4 regions of the Streptomyces sp. NPDC003011 genome follow, and region 1 is predicted to be linked to each of the others. Evidence: riboswitches for the same ligand, from Rfam matches in the RefSeq annotation. Region 1 holds a riboswitch; each other region holds the start of a gene.

Region 1 (7,483 bases):
CCCGCGTCCGGGCTCGTCACGACCAGCCGGCCGCGCGCCCCCGCCGCCAGGTCCGCCACCGGGCCCTGGGTGATCAGGCGGCCCCGCGCCATCACGGCCGCGTGCGTGCAGACCTGCTCGATCTCGTCGAGGAGGTGGGAGGAGAGGAAGACGGTCGTGCCGTCGGAGGCCAGCTCCCGTATCAGGGACCGGATCTCGCGCATCCCCTGCGGATCGAGGCCGTTGGTCGGCTCGTCCAGGACCAGCAGCTCGCGCGGCTGGAGCAGGGCGGCGGCGAGACCGAGGCGCTGCTTCATGCCCAGCGAGTACGCCCGCGCCTTCTTGCCCGCCGCCGCCGCGAGCCCCACCCGGTCCAGCGCCGCCGCGACGCGGGTCCTGCGGGTGCGCGGGTCGGCGGTCGGGTCGGCGGCGTCGTACCGCGTCAGGTTCTGGCGGCCGGAGAGGAAGCCGTAGTGAGCCGGTCCCTCGATGAGGGCGCCGACGTGCGGGAGCACGGCGCGCGCGGAGCGCGGCATGGGCCGGCCCAGGACGCGGGCCGACCCGGAGGTGGGCTCGATGAGGCCCATCAGCATGCGGATGGTGGTGGTCTTGCCGGAGCCGTTCGGACCGAGGAAGCCGAAGACGCTGCCCGCCGGGACGGCCAGGTCGAGACCGTCCACGGCGAGCTGTCCGCCGCGGTAGCGCTTGGTGAGCGCGCGGGTGTGGATGACACCGCCCTCCACGTCCCGCGCGTCCGGCCGGGCATCCGGCTGCGGCTGCGGCTGCGGCTGCGGCTCGGACTCCGCGTCCGTGACGGGCGGTTCGCCCATCGGCTCCCTCGATTCGTCGTACCCGTACGGTCCTACTTGCCCGCGTTCGCCGCCTTCACCAGGGCGCCCTTGTCGACCGCGCCGACGTACACCGTGCCGTCGTCCGTGATCAGGGCGTTGACCAGGCGGGTCGAGAAGACCGTGCCCGAGCCGAACTCGCCGGACACCTTGTCGCCGAGCGAGTCGAGGAAGCCGCCGAACGCGCCGCCGGCCTCGGCGCCGGAGGGCATGCCCTCGCCGCCGGTGTCGAAGACGGCGACGGAGTTCCAGCCCTCGCCGATGACCTTGAGGCCGTCGAGCTCCTTGCCGAGGTCCTTTTCGGACTTCGCGCCCGCCCCGTCGTGGCCGCGGTGCTCGCCGTGCTCGATGGTGTCGCCCTCGGTGACCTTCGCGCCCTTGGGCGGGGTGAAGTCGAAGGTGGAGGCGGCCGGCCTGGCGAAGCTGACCTGGGTGAAGCCCGCGTCCACGACGGCCGCGCCGCCGCTCGACGGGGTCAGCGTGAACTTCAGCGGCAGCCCGGTCTTCGCGTCCACGGCCACGGTGATCTGGCCGACCGTGGTACCGGAGTCCTTGGGCTTGACGACCAGGCGGTAGGCGTCACGGCCCGCGACCTGGGCGGTGCCGTCGACGGTCACCGAGGTGGTGTCGTCGACCGCCTTCAGGGCCTCCTCGGTGAGGTCCTTGGGCGTGGCCGGGACGTCGTGCTCCTTCTCCGCCTTCGCGCTGTCGGAGGCGGTCGCGTGGTAGACCTCGTTCGACTTGCTGTCGTAGCCCCAGACGTCCTTGCCGTCGTGGATCAGGCTGTACTCGGATCCGCTCTCCAGCAGCGACAGCTTCTGCCGGTCGGGGCCGTCGGCGGCGACGCGCAGGGTGTGCGTGCCGGTCACGAGCCCGGTGAGCTTGGCGGACGGGTCGGCGGACGAGCCGCCGTCGCCGCCCGACTCCATGGCGCCCGAGGCCAGACTGTTCTCCAGGCCGCCGAGGTCGGGCAGCCCGAGATCCGTGCTGATCTTCACCGTCCCGGACAGCTGCTGTACGTCCGACGCGGCGATCTTCTCGATGAGTTCCTGGGCGCTGATCTTCGGCAGGTCGGGGTCGCCGGAGTCGGCGAGCGCGGGGACGAGCCCGATGGTCGCCGCCGCCACCCCCACCACCGCGACGGGGACGACGTACCGCGCGGCCCTGCGGCGGCGCGAGTACCGGTCGTCGGCCTCCGCGGCAGTCTTGCTGTCGTCGGATTCGTACGGTGTCATGTGTGCCTTACCTCCGTCGTCGGCGGCGGCTGTCCAACTCCCCCTGTGTCCACCCCGTAGCCGCCATTCTCACCCGAATCGGTGAGGAGTGGTGTTTTCCGTGGTGTCCATCTGACCAAATCGGCCGGGAAGAAGCGTCAGACCCCGGGATCAACTCCGTGTACACCTGCGGGATGACACCCGGAGGCGACGCCGGCCCGGACCCGTAGGGGTTGCGGAGCGGACGCCGCCCTCCGTGGTGGTGGATCAGGCGCCGGGAACACGCGGTCACCGCACTGCGGCCGGGGGCGGTCCGCGTCACCCCGGGAGGGGTCAGCCGGTTCGGCGGTCAGCCGGCTCGGTGGACCACCGCGTCGCACATCTCCATCAGCGCCACCTTCGCGTCGCACTCCCGCAGCGGGGCGAGGGCCGCGCGGGCGTCCTCCGCGTAGCGGACCGTGTCCCGGCGCGCCTGCTCCAGGGCGGGGTGCGCCCGCAGGCCCGCCAGGGCCCGCGTGTGCCGTGCGTCGTCGGTGAGGTCGGAGGCCAGCAGCTCGCACAGGGCGATGTCCTCGGCCAGGCCCAGCCGGGCCGCGCGCTCGCGCAGCCGCAGGACCGGCAGGGTCGCGATGCCCTCGCGCAGGTCCGTGCCCGGGGTCTTCCCGGACTCGTGGGAGTCGGAGGCGATGTCCAGCACGTCGTCGGCGAGCTGGAAGGCGACGCCCAGCCGCTCGCCGTACTGCGTCAGCACGTCGACGACCGTCTCGTCGGCGCCCGACATCATCGCGCCGAAGCGGCAGGCCACCGCCACCAGCGAGCCCGTCTTGCCGCCCAGCACGTCGAGGTAGTGCTCGACCGGGTCACGCCCGTCCTGCGGCCCCGCCGTCTCCAGGATCTGGCCGGTGACCAGGCGTTCGAACGCCTCCGCCTGGACCCGGACCGCCTCGGGCCCGAGGTCGGCCAGGATGTGCGAGGCGCGGGCGAACAGGAAGTCGCCGGTGAGGACGGCCACCGAGTTGCCCCAGCGGGTGTTCGCGCTGTCCACCCCGCGCCGCACCTCGGCCTCGTCCATCACGTCGTCGTGGTACAGCGTCGCCAGATGGGTCAGCTCCACCACCACCGCCGACGGGACGATGCCCGGCGCGTACGGGTCCCCGAACTGGGCGGCGAGCATCACGAGCAGCGGCCGGAACCGCTTTCCGCCCGCCCGCACCAGGTGCTGGGCGGCCTCCGTGATGAAGGGGACCTCGCTCTTGGTGGCTTCGAGCAGTCCCTCCTCGACAGCCGCCAATCCGACCTGGACATCGGCTTCCAGAGCCTGGTCCCGCACGCTCAGCCCGAACGGCCCGACGACGGTCACGAGGGATCTCCTGTCTGCTGGTGTCTACTGGCGATTACACGGTTTGTCGATAGGTCGCTGCCATCACTCAAGTCAGCGTATCCGGTCACGTTTCGATCACTGCTAGCGCCCACCGGTCCGGCCCGGGCGGTATCGGACCGGGCCGGATGTGTTTTTGATCACTTGAAAACATCGGACATCATCGGACCTAACGGGAAGTAAGGGATCGCTTCCCGGAGCGCGGCCGAGGTCGCGTCCGGCCGCCGTCCCGCCCGGGAGGACGATCATGCCTTCTCCTGTCCGGTGATCCCCACCGACACCTTCACGGAACCGCCCGGGCATCCCGCCCCCGAGATCACTCCGGCCAGCCTGCGCATCCGTTTCGTCCTCTCCCTGCGAGACGGCCCACGAGACCCTCCGCCTCCCGCTCCGGACGGGGTGCCGCCGTACACGCGCACGGGGCGCCCCCTCACGGAGGAACCGGTACCCGCGATCCCCGAACACCTGCCACGCCGCCCGGCCAGGCCGGCCACGCTCCGCGACTGGCAACGCCCCCTCCGGCACGCGGGCCACGGTTACGCCTCCGTACGAGTGGACCTGAGCCGCCCCGGCGACGACGGACGCCACCGGGCGGGTTCCGCGGGCGGCCGTTCACCGGGCCGGGGAGAAGCGGATCCCACGGACGGCCAGTTGGCTACGAGTTGGGCTCATTGCCCTATTTGCCACTCTTGTGCTCAGCCGTGAGTTGGGTCACTCGGGACCGTGCGCGCCCACACCGCCGCCCGCCCGCGTCTCCCCTTGCCCTTCGCGCCAGTTGAGTCATGGCAGACGCAAAGGATCAAGCACCTCATACGCCCCAGACCAAGGTCAATAGGTGCGATCTGTGAATCCGCCACTTGTTCCGGACATGTGCTCTCGCATACGTTCCGGGCCGTCGGGCGGACGCCTCATCCTGCCGCCGCCCATGGAGACACCCATCGACGAACACCGCACGGCAGGAGCGGGGGACCCAGGTCAGTCGCCGGGCCGGACGACACAGGTCGTACCGGAACGGCTAGGGGTGAAGTCGCCTCGCCCTCAGGGCGGCGCGGCCGGGCAGCTCCCGCCCGAACCCGACAGCTCACCTCGCAGGCGCCGGAGAGGAAAACGTCCCCATGTCTGCACCCGGTCAGTACCGCGGTTCCAAGACCGCCCGCCTCGCCCGCAAGCTCGCCGTCGCCGGCACCGGAGTCGCCGTCCTGGCGCTCCCGCTCATGGGCGCCACCAGCGCCTCCGCGGCGACCCCGCCCGTCGCCACGGCCTCCTCGCTGGGCTACGCCGACAACCTCGACGGCTGGATCCGGGCGGCCCTCCAGATCATGGATCAAAACGGAATTCCCGGGACGTACAACGGCATTTACCGCAATGTCATCCGGGAGTCCTCGGGCAACCCGTACGCCATCAACAACTGGGATTCCAACGCCGCCGCGGGCACCCCGTCCAAGGGCCTGCTCCAGACCATCGACCCGACCTTCCAGGCGTACCACGTGGCCGGCACCGCGTGGGACCCGTACGACCCGGTCGCGAACATCGTCGCCGCCTGCAACTACGCGGCCGCGCGGTACGGCTCGATCGACAACGTGTGGGGCGCGTACTAGGCCTGCTCCGGCCGGTGCCGTCCGCTCCGGCACCGGCCGCCCGCGGGTGGCCCTCAGCCAAAGAGCCGTTCGAGGACGACCGCGACGCCGTCGTCCTCGTTCGACAGGGTGATCTCGTCGGCCACTGCCCTGAGTTCGGGGTGCGCGTTGGCCATGGCGACGCCGTGGGCCGCCCAGTCCAGCATGGGGATGTCGTTGGGCATGTCCCCGAAGGCGATGGTCTGGTGCGGCCCGAGCCCCAGGTGCCCGGCGGCCAGCGCGAGGCCCGTCGCCTTGGTGATGCCGCATGGCTGGAGTTCGACGGTCCCGGGCCCCGACATGGTGACCGTGGCGAGGGAACCGACCACCGAACGGGCCGTCGCCGCCAACTCGTCGTCGGACAGGTCGGGATGGCGCAGCAGCACCTTGCTGATCGGCGCGTCCCACAGGTCGTCGCGCCGTCCCACGCGTACGGCGGGCAGCGTCGGGTGGGGCATCAGGTAGCCCGGCTCGATGAGCGTGAGCCCGTCGACACCGTCCTGGTCGACGGCCGCGAACACCTGGCCCACCTCGGCCTCGATCTTGCCGAGCGCGGTCTCGGCCAGCTCCCGGTCCAGGGTGACCGACCACAGCAGGCGGTCCGCGCCGGCGTCGTACACCTGCGCGCCCTGCCCGCACACCGCGAGCCCCTCGCTGCCCAGGTCGTCGAGGAGGGGCCGCACTCTGGGCGCCGGCCGGCCGGTGACGACGAGGTGCCGGGCCCCGGCCGCCGCCACCCGCGCGAGCGCGGCGAGCGACCGGTCGGAGAGCGTGTCGTCGCCTCGGAGCAGCGTTCCGTCCAGGTCGGTGGCGATGAGTGAATACGCGGTGGGTGCGGCCATGATCAGAGAATACGGAGGGAACGCCGCGCCGACTCGACGCGAACCGGACGGCTGCATCCTTCACATGCGTTGACGGCTCTTCCGGTTCACGCGCTCACCCACTCATCCGCTCACCCGCTCACCCGCTCACGCGGTCACGCGGTCACGCGGAGTCCCGTACCACCAGTTCCGTCGGCAGGATCACCCCGGCCGTGTCCTCCCCCGCGATCTGGGCGATCAGCATCCGGACCATCTCGGCGCTGATGCGGTCGAAGGGCTGGCGCATGGTGGTCAGCGCGGGGCTGGCGGCGGTGGCCGCGGGCGAGTCGTCGAAGCCGCCGACAGCGATGTCGTCGGGCACCGAACACCCGGCCTGTTGCAGGGTGCTGACGACTCCCCGCGCCATGAGGTCGGAGGCGACGAACACCGCGTCCAGGTCAGGGGCGCGCGCCAGCAGGCGGCGGGCCGCCTCCTCGCCACCGGTGCGGCGGTAGTCGCCCTCCGCGACCAGCGCGGGGTCGTAGGGCAGGCCGGCCTCGGCGAGCACCTCGCGGTAGCCGGCCAGCCGGTCGGTGCCGCCGGGGGTGTCGAGCGGGCCGGTGATCATGCCGATGCGACGGCGGCCCGAGGTGAGCAGGTGACGGACCATCTCCCGGGCACCGTCCCGGTCGTCGGCCGCCACATAGCTCACCTTGGAGCCGAGGCCCAGCGGCTTGCCGCAGGCGACCAACGGCATCCCGGCGTCGCGCAGTTCGGCGGCGACCGGGTCCCCGCTGTGGCTGGAGACCAGCAGGACGCCGTCGACATGGCCCGAGGTGATGTAGCGGGTCAGGCGGCGCCGGTCGTCGTCGGTGGCGGCGAGCATCAGCAGCAGGGGGATGTCGTGCCGGGCGAGGTGCTCGGTGCAGCCGCGCAGCAGCACGTTGAAGTTGGGGTCCTCGAAGAACTTCTCCTGCGGTTCGGTGAGGAGGAACGCCACCGAGTCCGACCGGCCCGTACTCAGGCTGCGGGCATGCCGGTTGACCACGTACCCCGTCTTCCTGATGGCGGACTCGACCGACCGCCGGGCGGCGGGCGAGACGTAGTGGCCGCCGTTCAGGAAGCGGGAGACGGTGCCCCGCGACACGCCCGCCTCCCGCGCCACGTCGTGGATGGTGGGCGGTCTGCGGCGTCCGTTGGCGCTCGTGGTCATGGTCCTCGTTCGTGGCGGGGCGGGGAGACGAGAGTGTCAGGCCTTGATCGAGCCGCTCAGCAGGTCCAGCGACCAGAACCGCTGGATCACCAGGAAGAGCGCGATCAGCGGGACGATCGCGAGCAGGCAGCCGGTGATGACCAGGGTGTAGAGGGCGGGCTGCGAGGCGCCCTGGGCGAGCAGGGTGTAGAGCCCGAGGGTGAGCGGGAACTTGGTGTCGTCGGCCAGCATCACGAACGGCAGCAGGAAGTTGTTCCAGATGCCGACGAACTGGAAGAGGAACACCGTGATCAGGCCCGGCATCATCATCGGCACCGCGATCCGGGTGAAGATCCGCCACTCGCTCGCGCCGTCCATGCGGGCGGCTTCGAGGAGTTCGGCGGGCACCGCGGCGGTCGCGTAGATGCGGACCAGGTAGACGCCGTACGGGGAGAG
Region 2 (7,483 bases), on a different contig from region 1:
GCGATTACGGGGCGGCGCACGACTCGTACCTGGAAGCGGAGAAGGCGGGACACACGGCGGTCGCCCGCAGCTCGGGCATGTACCACCTGCTGATGAGCGAGCCGAGGAAGGCGAAGATATGGCTGACACGTGCGGCGAAGGCAGGCGATGAGAGCGCCGGGGAACTCCTGAGCGCGCTGGGACCGGAGGTGAATGACCTGCAGGACTATTTCGCTCCGAGCTCCGCCTTCCCGCTGGACTACGCCCACCACGGCACCCTGGCCGAGGAGCAGGGACAGGCGGACGAGGCCCGGAAGCTGTACGAAGAGGGCCACGCGACCGGCGACGCCTACGCCGCCTACCGTCTGGGCGCCCTGCTCGACCGGCAGGACCGGCCCGACGAGGCACGCGACTGGTACCGCAAGGCCGCCGACATGGGCCACCCCGGCGCTCAGCAGGCCATGAGCGAGGCTCCCGAGCCGCCCGATACCGTCGGGGCGTGACCCACCAGCCCCCTCCCGCCGACCCCGCCCCGGAACTCTTCACCTGGGAGTTCGCCACCGACCCCTATCCCGCGTACGCCTGGCTGCGCGAGCACGCCCCCGTCCACCGGACCGAACTCCCCAGCGGCGTGCAGGCCTGGCTGGTCACCCGTTACGCCGATGCCAAGCAGGCCCTCGCCGACCCGCGGCTCTCGAAGAACCCGGCGCATCACGACGAGCCCGCGCACGCCAAGGGCAAGACCGGAATCCCCGGTGAGCGCAAGGCCGAGCTGATGACGCACCTGCTCAACATCGACCCGCCGGACCACACCCGGCTGCGGAAGCTCGTCAGCAAGGCGTTCACCCCGCGACGGGTCGCCGAGTTCGCGCCCCGGGTACAGGAGTTGGCCGACGACCTCATCGACCGGTTCGCCGAGCGGGGCAGCGCCGACCTCATCCACGACTTCGCCTTCCCGCTCCCCATCTACGCGATCTGCGACCTGCTCGGCGTCCCCCGCGAGGACCAGGACGACTTCCGCGACTGGGCGGGCATGATGATCCGGCACGGCGGCGGGCCGCGCGGCGGTGTCGCCCGGTCGGTGAAGAAGATGCGCGGCTATCTCGCCGAGCTCATCCACCGCAAGCGCGAGGCGCTCCCCGCCGAGAGCACCCCCGGCGAGGACCTCATCTCCGGGCTCATCCGCGCCTCCGACCATGGCGAGCACCTCACCGAGAACGAGGCCGCCGCGATGGCCTTCATCCTCCTCTTCGCCGGCTTCGAGACGACCGTCAACCTCATCGGCAACGGCACCTACGCCCTCCTCACCCACCCCGGGCAGCGCGACCGGCTCCAGCGGTCCCTCGCCGCCGGCGAACGCGGGCTCCTGGAGACGGGCGTCGAGGAACTCCTGCGCTACGACGGCCCCGTCGAGCTCGCCACCTGGCGGTTCGCCACCCGGCCGCTCAGCATCGGCGGGCAGGACATCGCGGCCGGCGATCCCGTGCTCGTCGTCCTCGCCGCCGCGGACCGGGATCCGGAGCGGTTCGCCGATCCGGACGTGCTCGATCTCTCCCGGCGGGACAACCAGCATCTCGGATACGGCCACGGCATCCACTACTGCCTCGGCGCGCCCCTCGCCCGCCTGGAGGGCCAGACCGCCCTCGGCACGCTCCTCACCCGGCTCCCGGACCTGCGACTCGCGGTGGACCCAACGGACCTGAGGTGGCGCGGGGGGCTCATCATGCGCGGACTGCGCACGCTGCCCGTCGAGTTCACGCCCCGTGGCCGGACGCCTTCACGCAGGTAAAGGTGACACGCCCTCAACTCTGTGATCTTCACGTGATCTGCGCGGCATTAACTTGTGACAAGTGATCGTGTGCCTATACGTTCACGGATCAGCGCGGCGCCGAGCACCACGCGCCGCGCCGGTCACCGTTGTCTTGTGAAAGGTCTCCGCATGCTCTCCGGGAACGGCCGTCATCGTCGCCCCCGCCAGGCTCCGGCTCTTCTCGTCGCGGCCGGAGTGACCGGCTCCGCCATCGCGATCCCGCTGCTCGGTGCCACCGGCGCCAGCGCGGCGACCGGCACCACCTGGGACCAGGTCGCCAACTGCGAGACCGACGGTTCCTGGAGCGCGGACAGCGGCGACGGGCACTACGGCGGACTGCACATCGCCCAGGAGGACTGGGAGCAGTACGGCGGCCTCGACTACGCCTCGCGCGCCGACCAGGCCAGCCGCTCCCAGCAGATCGCCGTGGCGGAGAAGATCCTCGCCGACCAGGGCGTCGGCTACTGGTCCACCTGCGGGCTGCTCAACGGGCTCAGCAAGGACTCCCGGGCGGCCGACGTCGACACGGGTGTGGCGGGCGACGCGACGCCGGACACGTCGAGCGGGACGGGCGGCTCGGCCTCCTCCGGCCTGTCCGACCCCGCGGATCCGTCGACGGGTTCCTCCGCGGACGCGGAGTCGGACACGGCGTCGCCGTCCGCGTCGGCCTCGTCGCCCACGGATTCGCCGGATTCGCCGGATTCATCGGGCTCTTCGGGCTCTTCGGGCTCTTCGGGCACCGGGGACAACCTGGCCAACTCCGACACATCCGTTGATCCCGGCGCGGGTTCCCGTGACTCCCAGGATTCCGGCGACTCCTCCACCGGCACGGAGAATCAGGACGACTCGGACAACTCCTGGCAAGTGGGCGGTTCTTCGAGCCTCGTCGACACCGGCGCCCTCAGCGGCGGCAAGCACCGCGGCGGCAGCGCCGATGAGAACGCGACCCTCGCCGCCGCCGACACGGCCACCTCCGGCGGCCGTCACGCCGCCCGGGGCGACTCCTACACCGTCCTTCCCGGAGACACGCTCGCGTCCATCGCCGACTCCCTTGGGCTCGACGGCGGATGGCGTGCGCTCTACGAGGAGAACAAGCAGGCGATCGGTGGTGACCCGAGCCGTATCGTGCCCGGTCAGACCCTTGGACTTGGTGTCGAATAGGGCGAAAACCAACGGGAGTTCACGTCACGCTTCGCACTGAATGTCCGGTTTGGCGAAAGTGTGGGATGAGTCTCAGAAGCCCTGATCGTCTTTGAAATTCCGTGGATCGCGTGTCTACCGTCGGGACCGCTCGCCAACACGAGCCCCGGCTGCCGCAACGCCGAATCCTGCCAGCGGCCGTCCGGGAACAGTCGTCGCGTCAAGCGCCGTAGGCAGGAGCGGGGGACCCAAGGTAAGCGCCGGGGCCAGCACTTGAGGCTGGAACCGGCTTGGGGTGAAGCCGCACCTCGTGAGAGGCGCGGCCGGGCAACTCAACCGGCCCGAACCCGACAGCTCACCTCGCAGGCGTCGGTGAGGGGATCCACCATGCTGTTTTCCGCCAAGGGCAAGCACCGTCGCCCGTCCAAGGCCACCCGTGCCATCGCCATCGCCGGTGTCACCGGTGCCGCCGTCGCCGCCCCGCTGATGGCGGCCGGCAGCGCCTCCGCCGCCACCGCCTCCGAGTGGGACACCGTCGCCCAGTGCGAGTCCGGCGGCAACTGGTCCATCAACACCGGCAACGGCTACTACGGCGGCCTGCAGTTCTCGGCCTCCACCTGGGCCGCGTACGGCGGCACGCAGTACGCCGCGCAGGCCAACCAGGCCTCCAAGGCGCAGCAGATCGCCGTCGCCGAGAAGGTCCTGGCGGGCCAGGGCAAGGGTGCCTGGCCGGTCTGCGGCGTGAGCCTGTCCGGTGCCGCCTACAACGGAGCCGGTGCCGAGTCCTCGTCGAGCGGCTCCAGCAGCTCCTCGCAGAGCCAGAGCCAGAGCCAGGGCCAGAGCACCGACACCAGCAGCCGCTCGACCAGCGAGCAGCCGGCCTCCCGCTCCGCCGAGCGTCCGGCCACCAAGAAGACCGTCACCACCCCGACCGGCAAGAAGGTCAAGAAGGGCGACGGCGAGTACAAGGTCGTCTCCGGCGACACCCTCAGCTCCATCGCCGACAAGCAGGGCGTCAAGGGCGGCTGGGCGAAGCTGTTCGAGCTGAACAAGGACATCGTCGAGGACGCCAACCTCATCTACCCGGGTCAGCAGCTGCACCTGAAGTAGTACGCGGCGCCCAGCTGAACCACAGCGACCCCACATCCGGGTCCTTCATGATGAAGGCCTCGTGAGGGTCCCCCCGTCCCCACGGGCTCCCCGCTCCGGTGCGTGTTCCCCCGTACGCACCGGAGCGGGGCTTTTTTGTGCCCCTCTTCGTGCCCCTCTTTGCGCCCCCTGTGTGTTCCGCTCTCCGCTCCGCTCTTTGTTCCGTTCGGAAACAATTTACTCTCGGTTCTGCCCAAGGGGTGGGCGACCGGCTGGCCGATCCCCCCGGGCCGGTTAGGCTCGGTCTCGCAGGACCCACCGTGGTCCTGCTGCCCACGTCACATCCAAGAAGGAGATGCTCGTGCCGTCCATCGACGTCGTCGTAGCCCGGGAAATCCTGGACTCCCGAGGCAACCCCACGGTCGAGGTCGAGGTCGGCCTCGACGACGGCAGCACCGGTCGTGCCGCCGTCCCGTCCGGCGCCTCCACGGGCGCATTCGAGGCCATCGAGCTCCGCGACGGCGACCCGAACCGCTACCAGGGCAAGGGTGTCGAGAAGGCCGTCCTGGCCGTCATCGAGCAGATCGGCCCGGAGCTGGTCGGCTACGACGCCACCGAGCAGCGGCTGATCGACCAGGCGATGTTCGACCTGGACGCCACCGACAACAAGGGCTCCCTCGGCGCCAACGCCATCCTCGGCGTCTCCCTCGCCGTGGCCCACGCCGCCTCCGAGGCCAGCGACCTCCCGCTCTTCCGCTACCTGGGCGGCCCGAACGCGCACCTGCTGCCGGTGCCGATGATGAACATCCTGAACGGCGGCTCGCACGCCGACTCCAACGTGGACATCCAGGAGTTCATGATCGCCCCGATCGGCGCGGAGTCCTTCTCCGAGGCCCTGCGCTGGGGCACCGAGGTCTACCACACCCTCAAGAAGGTGCTGAAGAGGAAGGGCCTGTCCACCGGCCTCGGCGACGAGGGCGGCTTCGCCCCGAACCTCGGCTCCAACCGCGAGGCCCTCGACCTCATCCTCGAAGCCATCAACGAGGCCGGCTACACCCCCGGCGAGCAGATCGCCCTCGCCCTCGACGTCGCCGCCTCCGAGTTCTACAAGGACGGCGTCTACTCCTTCGAGGGCAAGGACCGCTCCGCCGCCGAGATGACGGAGTACTACGAGGAGCTCGTCGCGGCCTACCCGCTCGTCTCCGTCGAGGACCCGCTGTTCGAGGACGACTGGGCCGGCTGGAAGGTCCTCACCGACAAGCTGGGCGACAAGGTCCAGATCGTCGGCGACGACCTGTTCGTCACCAACCCGGAGCGTCTGGCCCGCGGCATCGACGAGGGCGCGGCCAACGCCCTGCTCGTCAAGGTCAACCAGATCGGCTCGCTGACCGAGACCCTGGACGCCGTCGAGCTGGCCCAGCGCAGCGGCTTCAAGTGCATGATGTCCCACCGCTCCGGCGAGACCGAGGACGTCACCATCGCCGACCTGGCCGTCGCCACCAACTGCGGCCAGATCAAGACCGGTGCCCCGGCCCGCTCGGAGCGCGTCGCCAAGTACAACCAGCTGCTGCGCATCGAGGAGATCCTCGACGACGCCGCGGTGTACGCCGGCCGCTCGGCCTTCCCCCGCTTCAAGGGCTGAGCCGTACCTGGCCACGCCTGAGCCAGTCGTACGTACGTCCCCGTACCCGGTCCCGTACCGTGTGCGGGGACGTACGCACGTGTGAGACGGGAGGCGGGGACATGGCCGTGAAGGACCGGGACCGGTTCTCCACCACGACCAGGATCCGGTTGCTCGGCGAGCAGACGGCGGCCCGCGTCTACCGTTCCCAGACCAAACGGCAGGCCCGCCGCTCCCGGCTGACCGGCCGCGCCGCGCTGCTCGCCCTCGTGCTGTGCACGCTGGTGGTGGCGCTCGCCTACCCCATAAGGCAGTACGTCTCCCAGCGCGCCGAGATCGCCGACCTGCAACGCAGGCAGGAGCAGGCCCGGCAGCGGGTCGAGCAGCTGCGCGACCTCAAGGCACGCTGGCAGGACGACGCGTACGCGGAGCAGCAGATCCGGCAGCGGCTGCACTACGTCATGCCGGGCGAGACGGGCTTCATCGTCATCGGCCCGGACGCGGCCACGCGCTCGCGCGCCGACCAGGGCGCCGCCGGCCGCCCCTGGTACGCCAACGTCTGGGACGGCGTCGACAAGTCCGACGCCTCCGACCAGTGAACTGACCGATAGAAAGACAGGCATGCAGACGCCCCCGCCCCCTACGCCGCGCACCGACCCCACCGACGCGGACGTCGAGGCCTTCCAGCAGCAGCTCGGGCGCCCGCCGCGCGGCCTGCGCGCCATCGCGCACCGCTGCCCGTGCGGACAGCCGGACGTGGTCGAGACGGCCCCCCGGCTCCCCGACGGCACGCCCTTCCCGACGCTCTACTACCTGACCTGCCCGAAGGCGTCCTCCGCGATCGGCACGCTGGAGGCGAACGGCGTGATGAAGGAGATGACGGCCCGGCTGGAGAACGACCCGGAGCTTGCCGCCGCCTACCGTGCCGCGCACGAGGACTACATCCGGCGCCGGGACGAGATCGAGGAGCTGAAGGGCTTCCCGAGCGCGGGCGGCATGCCCGACCGGGTCAAGTGCCTGCACGTCCTGGTCGCCCACTCCCTGGCGGCCGGCCCGGGGGTGAACCCGCTCGGCGACGAGGCCCTCGCCATGCTGCCGGAGTGGTGGCGCAAGGGGGCGTGCGTGACGCCTTCCGGGCCGCCGTCGGAGGGGGGACGGCAGGTGGAGACGTCCGACGACGGGACGGGCCACTTCGCTTTCGGGCCGGTCGAGGGAGACGCCCGGTGACCCGTGTCGCCGCCGTCGACTGCGGTACGAACTCGATCCGGCTCCTCGTCGCGGACGCGGACCCGGCGACCGGCGAACTGGTCGACCTGGACCGCCGGATGACCATCGTCCGGCTCGGCCAGGGCGTCGACCGGACCGGCCGGCTCGCCCCCGAGGCGCTGGAGCGGACGTTCGCCGCCTGCCGCGAGTACGCGGAGGTCATCGACAAGCACGGCGCCGAGCGCCTGCGCTTCGTGGCCACGTCCGCTTCCCGGGACGCCGAGAACCGGGACGAGTTCGTCCGCGGGGTGCTGGACATCCTCGGCGTCGAACCCGAGGTCATCACCGGGGACCAGGAGGCCGAGTTCTCCTTCACCGGTGCCACGAAGGAACTGACGGGCCGCGACGACCTGGACCGTCCGTTCCTGGTCGTGGACATCGGCGGCGGCTCGACCGAGTTCGTCGTCGGCGGGGAACACGTGCGCGCGGCCCGCTCGGTGGACATCGGCTGTGTGCGCATGACGGAGCGCCACCTCGTCCGGGACGGCGTCGTGTCCGACCCGCCGTCCGAGGAGCAGATCGCGGCCATGCGGGCCGACATCGAGGCGGCCCTCGACCTCGCCGAACGGACGGTCCCG
Region 3 (7,483 bases), on a different contig from region 1:
GGAAGCCGGCGTCCTGTTCGGTCGCGTGCGCGAGGTGGCCGCTGCGGAACAGCACGCCCTGCCGCACCCGGCGGCCGTCCACGGTCGGCAGCCCGCCCACGTCCCGGAAGTTGCGCACTGCGGCCAGCTCGGGCTCGGTCGACGGGACCTGCTGCGTCACGGGGACTCCTCCCATTCGGTCCCGCCGACGCGGCTCGACGACGGGCACGCCTTCGACGATACGACATGGCTGCCTGGGGCAATGAGTTGTCCACAGGCGTTGCACCGAGGGCTCGCGGCCCTTGATGATGTTGACGCCTGAGTGCACCTGTTCGTGTCTGTTCGTATCTGTGAGGGACTGCATGCTGGAGATCGCCGGAAACGGCCGTACGTGGATTCTGTCCGGGCCGACCAGCAGTTACGCCCTCCATCTCACCGGGGAGGACGAGCTCCTCCACCTGCACTGGGGGCCGCGGATCGCGCTCGCCGACGCCGAGGCCCTGGCCGTCCGCCCGCTGCCGGACTACTGGCCCTTCGAGTCCCCGCTCGACGGACGTGAGGAGTACCCCGTCGAGGGCGGCCCCCGTTTCGTCCGCCCCGCCCTGTCCGTGCGCACCCAGGAGCGACGCGGCACCGAGTGGCGCTTCGACGCGTACGAGAGGGCCGAGGACGACGAGCTGCGGCTGCGGTTCCGTGACGGCGAGCTGGCGATCACGCTGCACTACCGGATGCGGCACGACGTCGTGGAGCGCTGGGTGACCCTGGACAACCAGGGCCCGGCGGTCGAGGTGCTGCGCGCCGACTCCGCCACCTGGACCCTGCCCGACCGGGAGGACGGCTGGCGGCTGTCCCAGCTGCACGGCCGCTGGGCCGCGGAGTCCCGGCTCGTACGCGCCCCCCTCACCTACGGTGAGAAGGTCATCGGCAGCCGCCGCGGCCACACCGGGCACCAGCACCTGCCGTGGGTCGCGCTGGACACCGACGCGACCGAGGAGCGCGGCGAGGTCTACGGCTGCGCCCTCGGCTGGTCCGGTTCCTGGCGCATCGCCGTCGCCGAACTCCCCGACACCCGCGTGCAGATCACCGGCGGGGCGGGCTACGACGACTCCGGCCTGCTGCGGCTGGCGGCGGGCGAGTCCTTCACCACGCCCGTCTTCGCCGGCCTGTGGAGCGACGGCGGCTTCGGCGGGGCGAGCCGCGCCTGGCACGCCTATCAGCGCGCCCACGTCATCCCGGACGCGGACCGGGACCGGCCCGTGCTGTTCAACTCCTGGGAGGCCACGGAGTTCGACATCTCCGAGGAGCAGCAGGGGGTGCTGGCCCGCCGGGCGGCGGCGATGGGCGTCGAGCTGTTCGTCGTGGACGACGGCTGGTTCGGCAAGCGCACCAGCGACCGCGCCGGACTCGGCGACTGGACGCCCAACCCGGACCGCTTCCCCGGCGGCATCAAGCCCTTGGCCGACTACGTCCACGGCCTCGGCATGCAGTTCGGCATCTGGGTCGAGCCGGAGATGGTCAACCCGAACAGCGACCTCTACCGCGCCCACCCCGACTGGGTGCAGTACCAACCGGGACGAAAGCGGACGGAGCTGCGCAACCAGCTCGTACTGAACCTCGCCCGCGAGGACGTCCAGGAGTACCTGTGGGAGCAGCTCCACGGACTGCTCTCCAGCGCCCCGATCGACTACGTGAAGTGGGACTTCAACCGCTGCTTCACCGACGCGGGCTGGCCCGGCGACGCCTACCCGCAGCGCCTGTGGGTCGACCACGTCGACGCGCTCTACCGGCTGCTGGACCGGCTGCGTGCGGCGCACCCGGGCGTCGCCTTCGAGTCCTGCTCGGGCGGCGGCGGCCGGATCGACCTGGGTGTCATGAGCCGTACGGACCAGGTGTGGACCTCCGACAACACCGACCCGCTGGACCGGCTCGCCATCCAGCACGGCTTCAGCCAGATCCACCCCGCGCGCGTGATGGCCGCCTGGGTCACCGACAGCCCCAACACCCAGCTCAACGGCCGGGTCAGCTCACTGCGGTTCCGGTTCGTCAGCGCCATGGCCGGGGTGCTCGGAGTCGGCGGCGACCTTGCCGAGTGGACCGAGGAGGAACTCGCCGAGGCGGGCGACTGGGTGGCTCTCTACAAGGAGATCCGGCCCCTGGTGCAGCGGGGCGACCTCTACCGGCTGCGGCCCCCGGAGGGCGGACTGAGCGCGGTGCAGTACGTGCTCGGCGACGAGGCGGTCGTCCTCGCCTGGCTCCAGGCGCAGCATCACGGCGAGCCCGTCCCGGCGGTGCGGCTGCGCGGACTCGACCCGACGGCGTCGTACGAATGCCGTGAAACGGGCGAAGTCCACCGGGGGGCCGTCCTGCTGCATCACGGGCTGCGGACCGGACTGCACGGCGACCTGGATGCGGCAGTTCTCCGGTTGCGCCGCATTTGAGACTTCTGCCTGAATTGGCGTCTTAGTTCAACTCTGGCTGGAATAGGGGTATCTGATGGGCGGGGCGTGAGGAGCGTCATACTCGTGACCGTGCGTCGCCCGTCATGTTCACGTAATGCACATACTCCACATGGGAATTCGGGGTGAGGAGGTGCCCTCCGATTGACGGAGGGTGACCAGGAATTCCCTCACAGGATCAAGAGAAGCGCATTCACATACAACCTCTACTTGTCCCTGTGCGTCTTGGTCGCTTACGTTCACCACCGATCCGGACGGACGCCCAATCCTGCCGCCGCCCGGAGCCCGCACACTCACCCGTCCACGGCAGGAGCGGGGGACCCACAGGCACAACCGCCTGTTCCGGTCTCCGGAACAGGCTAGGGGTTAAGCCGTACTCCGGTACGGCCGGGCATCTCCAGCCCGCACCCGACAGCTCACCTCGCAGGCGCCGGAGAGGAATTCGTCATGCCCGCGAAGGGTAAGCACCGCCGCCCCAAGGCTCAGCGCTTCACTCGTTCCATCGCCGTCGCCGGAACCGGCGGCGCCGCACTCGCCCTTCCGCTCCTGGGAGCCACCGGCGCCCATGCGGCGAGTGCCCAGTCCGTCACGGAAAATGCCGTTCAGTCATCGGTTCCCACCGCCGCGAAGAATGCGGTGGCCGAAAAGCCGGCGGCCGAGAAGAAGGCCGCCACGCAGACGTCCGGCGTGAAGACCTATGCGGTGCGGGCCGGTGACTATCTCGCGAAGATCGCCGACGAGCAGAGTGTCAGCGGTGGCTGGCAGAAGCTCTACGCCGACAACCGCGAGGCCGTCGGCGAGGACCCGTCGCTGATCCACCCCGGTCTGAAACTCACGATCGGCAAGAAGGCCGCCGCCGGCACGCCGAAGACCGAGTCCTCGGACTCCTCGTCGTCCGGCTCCTCGTCCTCCTCGTCGCAGAAGTCGGAGTCGAAGAAGTCGGATTCGTCCGCCTCCTCGTCGGATTCGTCCGCCTCCTCGTCGAAGACCTCCTCGTCGCAGGAGTCGACGGCCACCACCCAGAGCGCCGGAACCGCCAGCACCGCGAGCGGGTTCTCCGCTCCGGTGGCCGGTGCCACCGTCGGAACCCCGTACCGGATGTCCGGCAGCATGTGGTCCAGCGGCTACCACACCGGTGTCGACTTCGTCGTCCCGACCGGTACTTCCCTGAAGTCCGTGGGCGCGGGCACGGTCGTCTCCGCGGGCTGGGGCGGCGCGTACGGCAACCAGGTCGTCATCCAGCTGGCCGACGGCTACTACGCGCAGTACGCGCACCTGTCCTCGCTCTCCGTCTCCAGCGGCCAGACCGTGGCCGCGGGGCAGCAGATAGGCCTCTCCGGCGCGACCGGAAACGTGACGGGCCCGCACCTGCACTTCGAGATCCGCACCTCGCCCGGCTACGGTTCGGACGTCGACCCGGTCGCCTACCTCCGCGCGAAGGGCGTCTCCGTCGGCTGACGCCCGCCGACCACCTGTCTGACACGCCGCCGAAGGCCGGACCCCGATCCCCGGGTCCGGCCTCCGGCGTGTTCGGGGGCGGGCGGGAAGCCGACCGGTGAGCACTCCTGGTCGCCGGGGGCGTTCTTGTCTCGTTCATGTCGCCCATGTCTCGTTCATGATCGCCGCATTGCGATCTTGTGGCGCCGGGGTCCGGAGCGTCGACAGCGAGGGAAGGGCGGGGACACAGTGAACTCCGCAGTGAGGCAAGCGCTTCCTGCCGCCGACGTCCCGAAGGAGTTCCCGTGCACCCCGTCCGCCGACGCCGAAGAACTGTCGCCGTCACCGCCGCGGCCCTGCTCGCCGGGCTGTTCGCCGCCCCCTCCGGCCAGGCCGCGGAGCCCTCGCGCAGGAGCGTCGAGAACCTCGACCGGGGGCTGGTCGCCGTCCCGTCCGGCAGAGGCACGTTCCTCAGCTGGCGTCTGCTCGGCACCGAGTACGCACGGCACGGCGACGCCATCGGCTTCCACGTGTACAAGAACGGACGGCGGCTGAACCGGGCGCCGGTCACCCGGTCGACGACGTACCAGGACGACAGCCCGGGCACCGGCACGTACACCGTGCGAGCCGTGGTCGACGGGCGGGAGCTGAAGCCGGGCCGGGCCGCGCTCGACCTCTCCCGGGGCTATGCCGAGATCCCCCTCGCCACCGCCGACGGCTACGTCGTGCAGCACGCCTGGCCGGGCGACCTCGACGGCGACGGACGGTACGAACTCGTCGTCAGCCGCCTCTCCCCGGCCCGTGACCGGCCCGACCTGCTGGAGGCGTACACGCTCACCGGACGGCGGCTGTGGCGGGTCGACCTCGGGCCGGGCTCGTACACCCAGGTCGGCGGGAACGGTGCCAACGACCCGGCGCCCGCCGCGATCAGCGGTTCGACGGCGATCGGCGGCTACCGCAACGACGACAACGTGACGGTGTACGACCTCGACGGGGACGGCCGCGCCGAGGTGCTGGTGCACACCGCCGACGGAACCACCTTCGCGAACGGCGAGCGGGTCACCGCCGCCTCACCCGCCCAGCAGTTCGTGTCGGTGATCGACGGCGCGACCGGCGCCGAACGCACCCGGCAGCCCGTCCCCGACGACTTCGTCGCCGACGGCCCCTCCGGCGGCCACTTCGGCATCTCGTATCTCGACGGCCGACACCCCAGCCTGGTCACGAAGCTGGTCACCCGGGCCGGCGCCAAGCGGGGCGCCTTCCGGACCCTCATCCAGACCTGGGACTTCGACGGCGTCGAGCTGACCCGCCGGTGGAAGTACGTCGGGGACCCGGCGAGCGGCGCGACCAGCTTCCACCAGATCCGCACCGTCGACGTCGACCAGGACGGCAGGGACGAGATCGCGGACGGCAACTACGTCGTGAACAGCGACGGCACCCTGCGCTACGTCGTCGCCGGCGCGGGGCACGGCGACCGCTTCGACATCGCCGACCTCGACCCCGCCCGGCCGGGACTGGAGGGCTTCGCCATCCAGCAGTCGGAACTGGGCGTCGTATCGACGTTCCCCTGGTACTACTACGACGCCGACACCGGCGAGCGCCTGGTGACCGGCGAGCACCCCGCCACCTGGGAGAGCGACGCCGACCTCGACGTCGGCCGGGGCAACGCCGCCGACATCGACCCCGGTCACCCCGGCTACGAGTACTGGACCTCCACCGCCGACGTCACCGCCCCCGGCGCGGGCGTGCGCAACGTCCGCGACGGCAAGGTCTCCACGACCACGCCGAGCGTCAACTTCCGGATCTGGTGGGACGGTGACAAGGCGTCAGAGCTCCTCGACCACACGTACGTCGAGAAGTGGGACCCCGCCACCGAGACCAGCGCCAGGATCTTCGACCCGCCCGCAGCCGTCGCCGGCGCCCGCAACGCGACACCGTTCTACGGCGACGTCCTCGGCGACTGGCGTGAGGAGATCCTCGCCGAGACCGCCGACCACACCGCCCTGCGCCTGTACACGACCACCGAGCCGACCCGGACCCGTCTGTACACCCTCGCGCAGAACCCGGCCTACCGCCTCGGGTGGACCGTGCGCGGCTATCTGCAGTCCACGTACACCGACTACTACCTCGGCACCGAGACCCGGCGCGTGCCGAAGCCGTCGATCACCCCTGTCGAAGGAGCCGTTTCCCGTGACGACCACGCGTAGAGCCTTCGCAGCCCTGGCCGCCGGAGCCGCCGTCGCGGCCCTCGCCCCCGCGACCACCGCGAGCGCGTCGCCCCGCCACCGCCGCCTGGTCGCCCACGACGACTTCCGCCACGGTCTCGGCCAGTGGGCCGTGGAACTCGAGAAGGGCGGCACCGTCACCGCCTCCCGGGGCGTCCTGGAGGTCGACGTGCCCGCCGGCGCGACGGTCTGGTTCAGGAGGCGGCTGGAAGGGCCGTACGTGCTGGAGTACACCGCCACCCCGGTGTCGGCGGGCGGTGTCAACGACCGGGTCTCCGACCTCAACAACTTCTGGAACGCCGTCGACGTCCGCTCCCCGGACGACCTGTTCGCCACCGCGCGGGGCGGCGCCCTCGCCGAGTACGACCACCTGAAGACGTACTACGTCGGCTACGGCGCCAACACCAACACCACGACCCGGCTGCGCCGCTACGTCGGCGAGGCGGGCGTCCGGCCGCTGCTGTACGACTACACCGAGCCGCTGCTCGTGCCGAACCGGCCGAACCGGGTACGGATCGTCTCCGACGGTTCGACCGTGCGGTGGTGGAACAACGGGCGGCTCGTCTTCGACCACCACGACCCGGAGCCGTACACGAGCGGGCACTTCGCCTTCCGGACCACCTGGAGCCACTTCCGGATCGCCGGCTTCCGGGTGTGGCAGTCGCCGCCTCAACAGCGCTGAGGAAAGGGCTATTCCTGGCTTGACCAATCTTTGACGAGTGGCCTATCTCACCGCCCGTCAACCCTGTCCTACGGTCGCGTAGCTCACATCCGAAGGGGAATCATGGGCCGACGTGGCAGACGATTCGAAGAGTGACATCAGATCAGTGATCGGGTCGTACGTGGCGGTGGGGGACAGCTTCACCGAGGGCGTCGGCGACCCGGGGCCGGACGGGGCGTTGGTCGGCTGGGCCGACCGGTTCGCGGTCCTGCTCGCCGACCGGCGCCCCGAGGGCGACTTCCGGTACACGAACCTCGCCGTGCGCGGGAAACTGCTCGACCAGGTCGTGGCCGGCCAGCTTCCCCAGGCCGTCGCCCTCGCGCCCGACCTGGTCTCCTTCTGCGCGGGCGGCAACGACATCCTGCGGCCCGGCACCGACCCCGACGAGGTCGCCGAGCGCTTCGAGCGGGCGGTCGTCCAGCTCACCGCCGTCGCCGGCACGGTGATGGTGACGACCGGGTTCGACACCCGCCGCATGCCCGTCCTGAGGCATCTGCGCGGCAAGATCGCCACCTACAACGGGCATGTGCGGGCCATCGCCGACCGGTACGGCTGTCCCGTGCTCGACCTGTGGTCCCTGAAAGCCATTCAGGACCGCCGCGCCTGGGACGGCGACCGGCTCCACCTCTCGCCCGAGGGGCACACGCGCGTGGCACTGCGCGCGG
Region 4 (7,483 bases), on a different contig from region 1:
GGGGACGCGGTCGCGGACCTGGATCCCGAGGTCGCGCAACTGCCCTGCCTTGTCCGGGTTGTTGGAGAGCAGGTCGAGGGTCGTGATCCCGAGGGCGGCCAGCATCTGGGCGGCGGCCGTGTAGTCGCGGGCGTCCTCGGGCAGGCCCAGCGCGGTGTTGGCGGCGTACGTGTCGAGGCCCTGGTCCTGGAGGGCGTACGCGTCCAGCTTGTTGTAGAGGCCTATGCCGCGGCCCTCCTGGCGGAGGTAGAGCAGGACGCCGCCGTGGTCGGCGATGCGCTCGACCGCCTCGCGCAGCTGCGGGCCGCAGTCGCAGCGGGCCGAGCCGAAGACGTCGCCGGTCAGGCACTCGGAGTGCAGCCGGACGAGTGGGGCGGTACCGGGGGGCGGGTCGCCGAGGACGACGGCCACGTGTTCCTGGCCGTCGGCCAGGCCGTGGAAGGTGACCAGTTCGGCGTCGACGCCGTAGCCGTCGTGGAAGCGCAGCGGTACCCGGACGCGGGAGCGGGGGGCGGCGGCGGGGAAGTCGGGCATGCGGGTTCTCCCGGGTCCGGGGATCAGGTCTGCGCGGTGGTGCGAGCGCGAGTGCGAGCGCGGGTGCGCTGTGGTGCGGGTGCGCTGTGGTGCGGACGCACGGTGGTGCGTCCGCGCCGGGCCGGCGGATCTGATTCAGATTTGAAGCAGATCCATGGCTACGGACCCTACCTCATGCTTTAAATTTGAAGCAACGGGTGTGTGGTGCGGCTCACGAACAGGACGGGGACGACCTGCGGCGCCACGGAACCTCGTCGGCCGCCGGGCGCTCGCCGTCACCCTCCAGGGCCTGTGCGACCCCCGTGCAGATCTGCTCCAGCTGCTCCACCTGCTCCTCGGTGAGGTGGTCGAACAGTGCCGTCCGTACGGTCTCGACGTGCCCCGGAGCCGTCCGCCGCAGTACGGCCATGCCGTCGTCGGTGAGTACGGCGACGGTCCCCCGCTTGTCCCACCGGCAGTCCTCGCGCCGCAGCAGGCCGTCCTTCTCCAGGCGGGTCACCGCGTACGTCAGCCGGCTGCGGGTGATCTTCAGCTTCTCCGCGAGATCGGTCATGCGCAGCCGGTGCTCCGGCATCTCGGAGAGGTGGGTCAGGATGGAGTAGTAGAGGTGCGGCATGCCGGCCTCCTGCTGGAGCTGCCGGTCGATCGCGTCCTCCAGAAGAAGCGTCGCGGCGAGGTACGCGCGCCAGGCGCGCTGCTCCTTCGGGGTGAGCCAGCGAGTCGTCATACCGCCAGTGTAGGTTTGTTTCAAACTTGAACCAAGACCGTCCACGTCACACGCCGGGGAGCGCCACCGATGCCCCACCCCTACGTCCTTCTCTCCGCCGCCGTCTCCCTCGACGGCTACCTGGACGACACCGGTCCCGAACGCCTGCTGCTCTCCAGCCCGGCCGACTTCGACCGGGTCGACGAGGTGCGGGCGTCCGTGGACGCGATCCTGGTCGGCGCGGGGACCATCCGCGCCGACAATCCGCGGCTGCTGGTCAACTCGGCGTCGCGGCGGGCCGCGCGGGTGGCCGCGGGCCGGCCGGAGTATCCGCTGAAGGTGACGGTCAGCGGCTCCGGCGAGCTCGACCCGGCCGCGCGGTTCTGGCACACGGGCGGGGAGAAGGTCGTCTTCTCGACGGAGAAGGGCGCGGAGCGGGCGCGGGCCCTGGAGCTCGCCGCGGAGGTCGTCCCGCTGGGGCCCGAACTCGACTGGCGGCTGCTGCTGGAGCACCTGCACGACGTGCGGGGCGTCCGGCGCCTGATGGTCGAGGGCGGCGGGCAGATCCACACCCAGCTGCTGCGGCAGGGGCTCGCGGACGAGGTCCAGCTGGTGCTGGCCCCGCTGTTCGTCGGCGACCCGGAGGCGCCCCGGCTGTTCGGGCCGGGGCCCTACCAGGGCGGACGCCTGCGACTGGTGGAGACGCGGCCCATCGGTGACGTCGTCCTCATGCGTTACGAGCCCACGGCGCCCGGCACCGGCGCCCTTCCCTCCGCCGCCGACCGGCACTGGCTGGCTCTCGCCTGCGAGCTGGCGGACCGGTGCCCGCCCTCCGGGACGGCGTTCAGTGTGGGCGCGGTGGTGGTGGCGGCCGACGGCACGGAACTCGCGCGCGGGTACTCGCGGGAGGGGGGTGACCCGGTCGTGCACGCGGAGGAGGCGGCGCTGGCGAAGATCGACGCGGGGGATCCCCGGCTGGGGTCCGCGACGGTGTACAGCAGCCTGGAACCGTGCGCGCGACGGGCGTCACGGCCGGCGCCGTGTGCGCGGCTGATTCTGTCGGCGGGAGTGCGGCGGGTGGTGACGGCCTGGCGGGAGCCGGACACGTTCGTGTCCGGGGCGGACGGGAGTGGGGTGTTGGCGCGGGAGGGGGCGGATGTGGTCGTCCTGACGGAGTACGAGGAGCGGGCAAAGGGACCGAACCGGCATGTGCTGGGGTGAGGGCGGGGGTGGGGGCGGGGTGTCTGCGGCGGCCTGTGCGGGAGCGCCGTGGCGCGGGTAGTGCGTCCGGTCGTGTCGTGGGCCGGGGCCGCGCCGGCGGGTGTCCGTCCTCGGTCCGGCGCGGAATCGGCGCCTCAGCAACTGGCGGGTGCTGACGCGCCATCCGCTGCGGGCCGGCACCCCCGGCACCCCCGGCACCCCCGGCACGTCAACCTCTCGGCGCGGCGGTCGAGGGGCAGTCCCAGCCTGTCCGGCGTTTGGGGACGAGGCCCCTTCAGGGCCGGAGCGGGGTCCTGGGGCGGCAGCCCCCGGAACGGGTGGGCCGATCGGCGCAACAGGATCTGCGGGCCGGCCTCCCGGAGGGTGACGCTGCGAGGGAACCCCCGCCGCACGGACCCCACGGAGGTGCCCATGAGGTCAGCCCGACGACACGCGGTGACTCTCCTGTCCGTCACCCTCCTCGCCGCCCTCCTCACCTCCTGCGGAGCGAGAGGCCCGCACCCCCGGGCCATGGCCCGCGCCCTCCCCGCGGACGCCGATTTCACCCACCCCGGCGTCCTGGTCAGCAGCACCCAGCTGGACGTCGTACGGAAGAACGTCACCGCGGGAAAGCAGCCCTGGCTGCGGGCCTACCTCGACATGCGGGACAGCGCGTACGGGGCCTACCGGTACCGTGCCGAGCCGTACGCCACCGTCGTCTGCCCCACCGGCGGCGAGGCCGGCCCCGGCTGTGCCGAGGAGCGCGAGGACGCCCTGGCCGCCTACACGCAGGCCCTGCTGTTCGGTATCACCGGCAGGCAGCGGCACGCGGTCAAGGCCAGGGAGATCATGGACGCCTGGTCGGCGCGGCTGAGGCGGCACACGGGGGAGAACGCGGGGCTCCAGGCCGGGTGGACGGGATCGACCTGGGCGCGGGCCGCCGAACTCGTGCGGCACACGCCGGGGGCCGGGTGGCCGGCTGATCGCGTACGGCGGTTCGAGGACATGCTGCGCACCGCCCATCTTCCCGAAGTGGCCAAGAAGGTCCCGGAGTTCAACGGCTACTGGGACCTCGTGACGACGGACGCGGCCATCGGCATCGCCGTCTTCCTCGACGACCACAAGACCTTCGACCAGGCCCTGGAACGCTTCCGCGAGCGCGTGCCCGCGTACTTCTATCTGAAGAAGGACGGCGGTGTGCCGCTCACCCCGCGCGGGTCCGGCGTCGACACCCGGCGCAAGCTGACGACGTACTGGTTCGGGCAGACGACGTACAAGAACGGCGTCTCGCAGGAGACCTGCCGCGACTTCCGGCACGTCGGGTACGCGCTGGCCGCCACCGCGCACATCGCCGAGACCGCCTGGCACCAGGGCGTCGACCTGTACGGCGAGGTGAAGGACCGGCTGAAGGCCGCGCTCTCCTTCCACTCCCGCCACCAGGCGGGGGAGTCCGCCCCGGCGTGGCTGTGCGGCGGCACGGTGGAGCGGAACCTGGGGCCCGACCTGGAGGTCGCCCTCAACCACCTGGAGGACCGGCTGGAGATTCCCGTCCCGGCCGCGCGCAAGCTCGCCGAGGAGACCCGGCCGGCCGGCACCGACGACCTGTTCGTCGCCTGGGAGACCCTCACGCACGCGGGCAACCCGGCCACCTGAGACGGGGCCGCGGGAACCGATGCGACATCTGTCCTGCGTATGGCGTACACTGAAGTCACAACGACGCGGGGTGGAGCAGCTCGGTAGCTCGCTGGGCTCATAACCCAGAGGTCGCAGGTTCAAATCCTGTCCCCGCTACTGAAGGCCGAGGGCCGGAATCCGAAAGGGTTCCGGCCCTCGGTGCGTGGGGGGTGCTCTCCCGTCATCCGGTCGTCATCCGGTCGGCCCTCACCGCTCGCCCGCCGCCCCCGCCGAGGGAACTCTGGACGGGCGGGACGGTGACCGGAGCGGACGTACGCGGTGGGAGACGAGCGGTGCGGCCTGGGAACGTGGCGGGGGAAGGGCCGTACGCCGGAGCCGGCGCGCGTGAGGGGCGGCGGCTGTCGAAGCTGCGGGTGCTGCTTCAGGTCCTCCCCGCCCTGCTGATCGTCGGCGGCGTCCTCTACGACCTCCTCACCCCCCGGCGTTTCACCGCGATCCCCTTCTTCACGGCCGCCCCGCTCGTCGCCGCGCCGGTCTACTCGCTGTGCGGCACCGCCGTCATCGGGGGCGTGGCCCTGATCGCCGCGTACGCGGTCCACGCCAGGTCCGGCTTCGGCCTGGACGCGGACACCGTCACCGAGGTGGTGACGGTCGCCACCGTCGCCGTCCTGGCCGCCGTCATCAACCGGGTCGTCCGCCGGGGCGACCAGCGGCTCGCCTCCGCCCGCGAGATCGCCGAGGCGGCCCAGCGCGCGGTGCTGCCGGAGCCCGCCGCGCGGATCGGCGGTTTCGACATCGCCGCCCGGTACGAGGCGGCCCAGGCGGACGCCTCCATCGGGGGTGACCTGTATGCCGTACAGGACAGTCCGCACGGTGTCCGGCTGGTCGTCGGGGACGTCCGCGGCAAGGGGATGGGCGCGGTGGCGGCCGTCGCCATCGTGATCGGGGCCTTCCGGGAGGCCGCCGAGCAGGAGGCGACGCTGGAGGCGGTCGCCGGACGGCTGGAGCGGGCGCTGACGCGGGAGGCCGCGCGGCGGGACGGCGTCGAGGCCGTCGAGGGGTTCACGACGGTCGTGCTCGCCGAACTCCCGCACGGGGAGGGGGTGGTGCGGATCCTCAACCGCGGGCATCCGCCGCCGCTGCTGCTGTACGCCGACGGCGGTGTACGGCCGTTGCCGGCCCGCGAGCCCGCGCTGCCGCTCGGCATGAGCGAGCTGGGCAGCCGGCCCGACCGGGCCGAGGAGGCGGTCCTCCCGAGGGGAGCCACCCTGCTCGTGCACACCGACGGGCTGTCCGAGGCGCGGGACGAGCACGGTGTGTTCTACGACCCGCAGGAGCGGCTCGCCGGGCGGGTCTTCCGTGACCCGGGCGCGCTCCTGCGCACCCTCGCCGAGGAGGCGCGCCGGCACTCCGGGGGCGGCATGACGGACGACATGGCGCTGCTCGCCGTACGGCGGCCGTGACCGTTGTCACCACGGGTGACCAGGTGAGTGCCCTGCGCTGAAGAACTGACGCCTCGTCAGTACTCGTGTGATGTGCGAGGCATGGCCAACTCGCCCGTTTTTCGCCGATCGTGGGGTGTTGGTCCAGCGGATCATCGTTAATGATCAAGCGGAACAGCTTGGAATAGAGGCCCCGCGTCTATTAACGTTCGATAACGCAGCGCGGTCGTCCCAGCCGTCACAAGAGACGGCTCCGTGCGCACGCGCCGAATCCCGCGAGGGAACCGGGGAACCACTACTTGGGGTGAATCACGCGTAGACCGCCGTGTCCGCACGGCTGGTATACGCGCGTAGGAGACCTTCCTGCTCCGAACCCGTCAGCTAACCCGGTAGGCGAGAAGGAAGGAAAGGAGCACGCCCACGTGGCGTCCAACCGGCCTGCCCCAGAAGCCCCGTTCGTGCCGAGCCAGCGCGACAGCGAGACCTTCGGCTACGGCGAGTACCGCACCGACGAGGGCCCCTGGACGGAGTGGAACCCCACCGAGGAGTCCATCCGTCCGGTACGCGGCCGGCACCGTGTCGCCAAGCAGCGCGGCGGACTCGCCCGCAGCTCCACCGTTCTCGGCGTCGGTGTCATAGCCGCCGTCGGCGCGGGCGGCATGGCCAGCGCCAACACCGGCAAGCCGCCGGTGTCCATCTCGCTGCCCGACCTGCCCTCCGTGGGTTCCCTCATCTCGGACGACGACACCTCCGAGACCGCGGAGAACACCGCGACCGCGCTCAGCACCGTCGGCACGGCCTCCGTGGAGGCCGCGCAGGGCACCGAGAACGCCGGCGAGGTGCTGCGCTCCCGGATCCTCGCCCAGGCCGAGCAGCAGCAGGACCAGATCGAGAGCAAGGCCGTCGCCGACGCGGTGGCCGCCGCCGAGAAGCAGGCCGCCGAGGCCGTCGCCAAGGCGGAGAAGGAGGCCGAGGCCAAGGCCGCCGCCGCGAAGCAGCAGGCGAAGGAGGAGGCCGAGAAGAAGGCTGAGGCCGAGCGTCTCGCCGCGCTGGCCAAGCAGTACGCGCTGCCGACCTCGTCGTACACGATCACCTCCACCTACGGCCAGGCCGGCTCCCTGTGGTCCTCCGGCTACCACACCGGCCTCGACTTCGCCGCGCCGACGGGCACCCTCATCAAGGCGGTCCACACCGGCACGATCACGCAGGCCGGCTGGGACGGGTCGTACGGCTACAAGACCGTCCTCACGCTCGACGACGGCACGGAGATCTGGTACGCCCACCAGTCGTCGATCAACGTCAGCGTCGGTCAGAAGGTCAACACCGGGGACGTCATCGGCCGCGTGGGCGCGACGGGCAACGTGACCGGCGCGCACCTCCACCTGGAGGTCCACGCGGGCGGATCGGCCGGCGGCCTCGACCCGATGGCGTGGCTGCGGAGCAAGGGGCTCAACCCCTGAGGCCCGCGGGCCACTCGGCCGCACGGATGTGACGAGCGCGGGGGCCTTCCGCACAATGAGGGCCTCCGCCGCGGGCGTTGCCGTGCGGCACGACCGCGCACGCCTCGCCACGGCGTCCCGCCCCGGCCACGTCGGCCTCCACCGCACGCACGACGCGAAGACGGAACTGGGGCGTTGACGGACGCGCCGGCCTGCCGGCACCGGTGGGCTACGACCGGTACGGGTTCCAGGCCGGATACGGCACCGCCGGGTACCCCGGATACGCGGGCGCCGCCGGATACCCGTACACCCCGTACACCGGCCACGGCGGCGCGGCCACCGCCACCGGCGGTGCCGTCGCCCGGGCCGCGTGGTCCAGCGCGGGACGCGCCAGGTCCCGCCGCCGCCACAGTTCCTGGAGCAGCTCCCGCTCCCGGACGGCGAAGTCGGCCCCCGCCCGCCCCCGCCGCCCCCGGTGCCGCAGGAAGGCCAGAGAGGTCGCGTACGCCTCGTACTGCGCCACCGCC

What was found. Region 1 has a riboswitch for cyclic di-AMP ahead of ACWD0J_RS10525 (transglycosylase SLT domain-containing protein). Riboswitches for the same ligand answer to the same signal wherever they lie in the genome.
Region 2: another riboswitch for cyclic di-AMP. It lies ahead of ACWD0J_RS04675 (transglycosylase family protein); the one in region 1 lies ahead of ACWD0J_RS10525 (transglycosylase SLT domain-containing protein).
Region 3: another riboswitch for cyclic di-AMP. It lies ahead of ACWD0J_RS13720 (M23 family metallopeptidase); the one in region 1 lies ahead of ACWD0J_RS10525 (transglycosylase SLT domain-containing protein).
Region 4: another riboswitch for cyclic di-AMP. It lies ahead of ACWD0J_RS38235 (M23 family metallopeptidase); the one in region 1 lies ahead of ACWD0J_RS10525 (transglycosylase SLT domain-containing protein).

Annotation. Positions count from the first base shown of each region.
Region 1 is NZ_JBSFTY010000015.1:7,837-15,319, forward strand. Features, by position in the region: gene ACWD0J_RS10510 (ABC transporter ATP-binding protein) at 1-809, opposite strand, end outside; gene ACWD0J_RS10515 (LolA family protein) at 842-2,062, opposite strand; gene ACWD0J_RS10520 (polyprenyl synthetase family protein) at 2,391-3,401, opposite strand; cyclic di-AMP (ydaO/yuaA leader) riboswitch at 4,349-4,529, shown strand; gene ACWD0J_RS10525 (transglycosylase SLT domain-containing protein) at 4,535-5,017, shown strand; gene ACWD0J_RS10530 (HAD family hydrolase) at 5,071-5,877, opposite strand; gene ACWD0J_RS10535 (LacI family DNA-binding transcriptional regulator) at 6,020-7,048, opposite strand; gene ACWD0J_RS10540 (carbohydrate ABC transporter permease) at 7,085-7,483, opposite strand, start outside.
Region 2 is NZ_JBSFTY010000006.1:41,538-49,020, reverse strand. Features, by position in the region: gene ACWD0J_RS04690 (hypothetical protein) at 1-482, shown strand, start outside; gene ACWD0J_RS04685 (cytochrome P450 family protein) at 479-1,768, shown strand; gene ACWD0J_RS04680 (transglycosylase family protein) at 1,919-2,950, shown strand; cyclic di-AMP (ydaO/yuaA leader) riboswitch at 3,145-3,313, shown strand; gene ACWD0J_RS04675 (transglycosylase family protein) at 3,317-4,039, shown strand; gene eno (phosphopyruvate hydratase) at 4,374-5,660, shown strand; gene ACWD0J_RS04665 (FtsB family cell division protein) at 5,762-6,238, shown strand; gene ACWD0J_RS04660 (DUF501 domain-containing protein) at 6,261-6,866, shown strand; gene ACWD0J_RS04655 (Ppx/GppA phosphatase family protein) at 6,863-7,483, shown strand, end outside.
Region 3 is NZ_JBSFTY010000021.1:72,685-80,167, reverse strand. Features, by position in the region: gene ACWD0J_RS13730 (tyrosine-protein phosphatase) at 1-160, opposite strand, end outside; gene ACWD0J_RS13725 (alpha-galactosidase) at 342-2,417, shown strand; cyclic di-AMP (ydaO/yuaA leader) riboswitch at 2,720-2,878, shown strand; gene ACWD0J_RS13720 (M23 family metallopeptidase) at 2,883-3,893, shown strand; gene ACWD0J_RS13715 (rhamnogalacturonan lyase family protein) at 4,178-6,079, shown strand; gene ACWD0J_RS13710 (DUF6250 domain-containing protein) at 6,063-6,779, shown strand; gene ACWD0J_RS13705 (SGNH/GDSL hydrolase family protein) at 6,925-7,483, shown strand, end outside.
Region 4 is NZ_JBSFTY010000125.1:8,863-16,345, reverse strand. Features, by position in the region: gene ACWD0J_RS38265 (GTP cyclohydrolase II) at 1-534, opposite strand, end outside; gene ACWD0J_RS38260 (MarR family winged helix-turn-helix transcriptional regulator) at 746-1,261, opposite strand; gene ACWD0J_RS38255 (dihydrofolate reductase family protein) at 1,331-2,461, shown strand; gene ACWD0J_RS38250 (alginate lyase family protein) at 2,873-4,093, shown strand; tRNA gene ACWD0J_RS38245 (tRNA-Met) at 4,158-4,231, shown strand; gene ACWD0J_RS38240 (PP2C family protein-serine/threonine phosphatase) at 4,408-5,538, shown strand; cyclic di-AMP (ydaO/yuaA leader) riboswitch at 5,772-5,928, shown strand; gene ACWD0J_RS38235 (M23 family metallopeptidase) at 5,940-6,977, shown strand; gene ACWD0J_RS38230 (PrsW family intramembrane metalloprotease) at 7,186-7,483, opposite strand, start outside.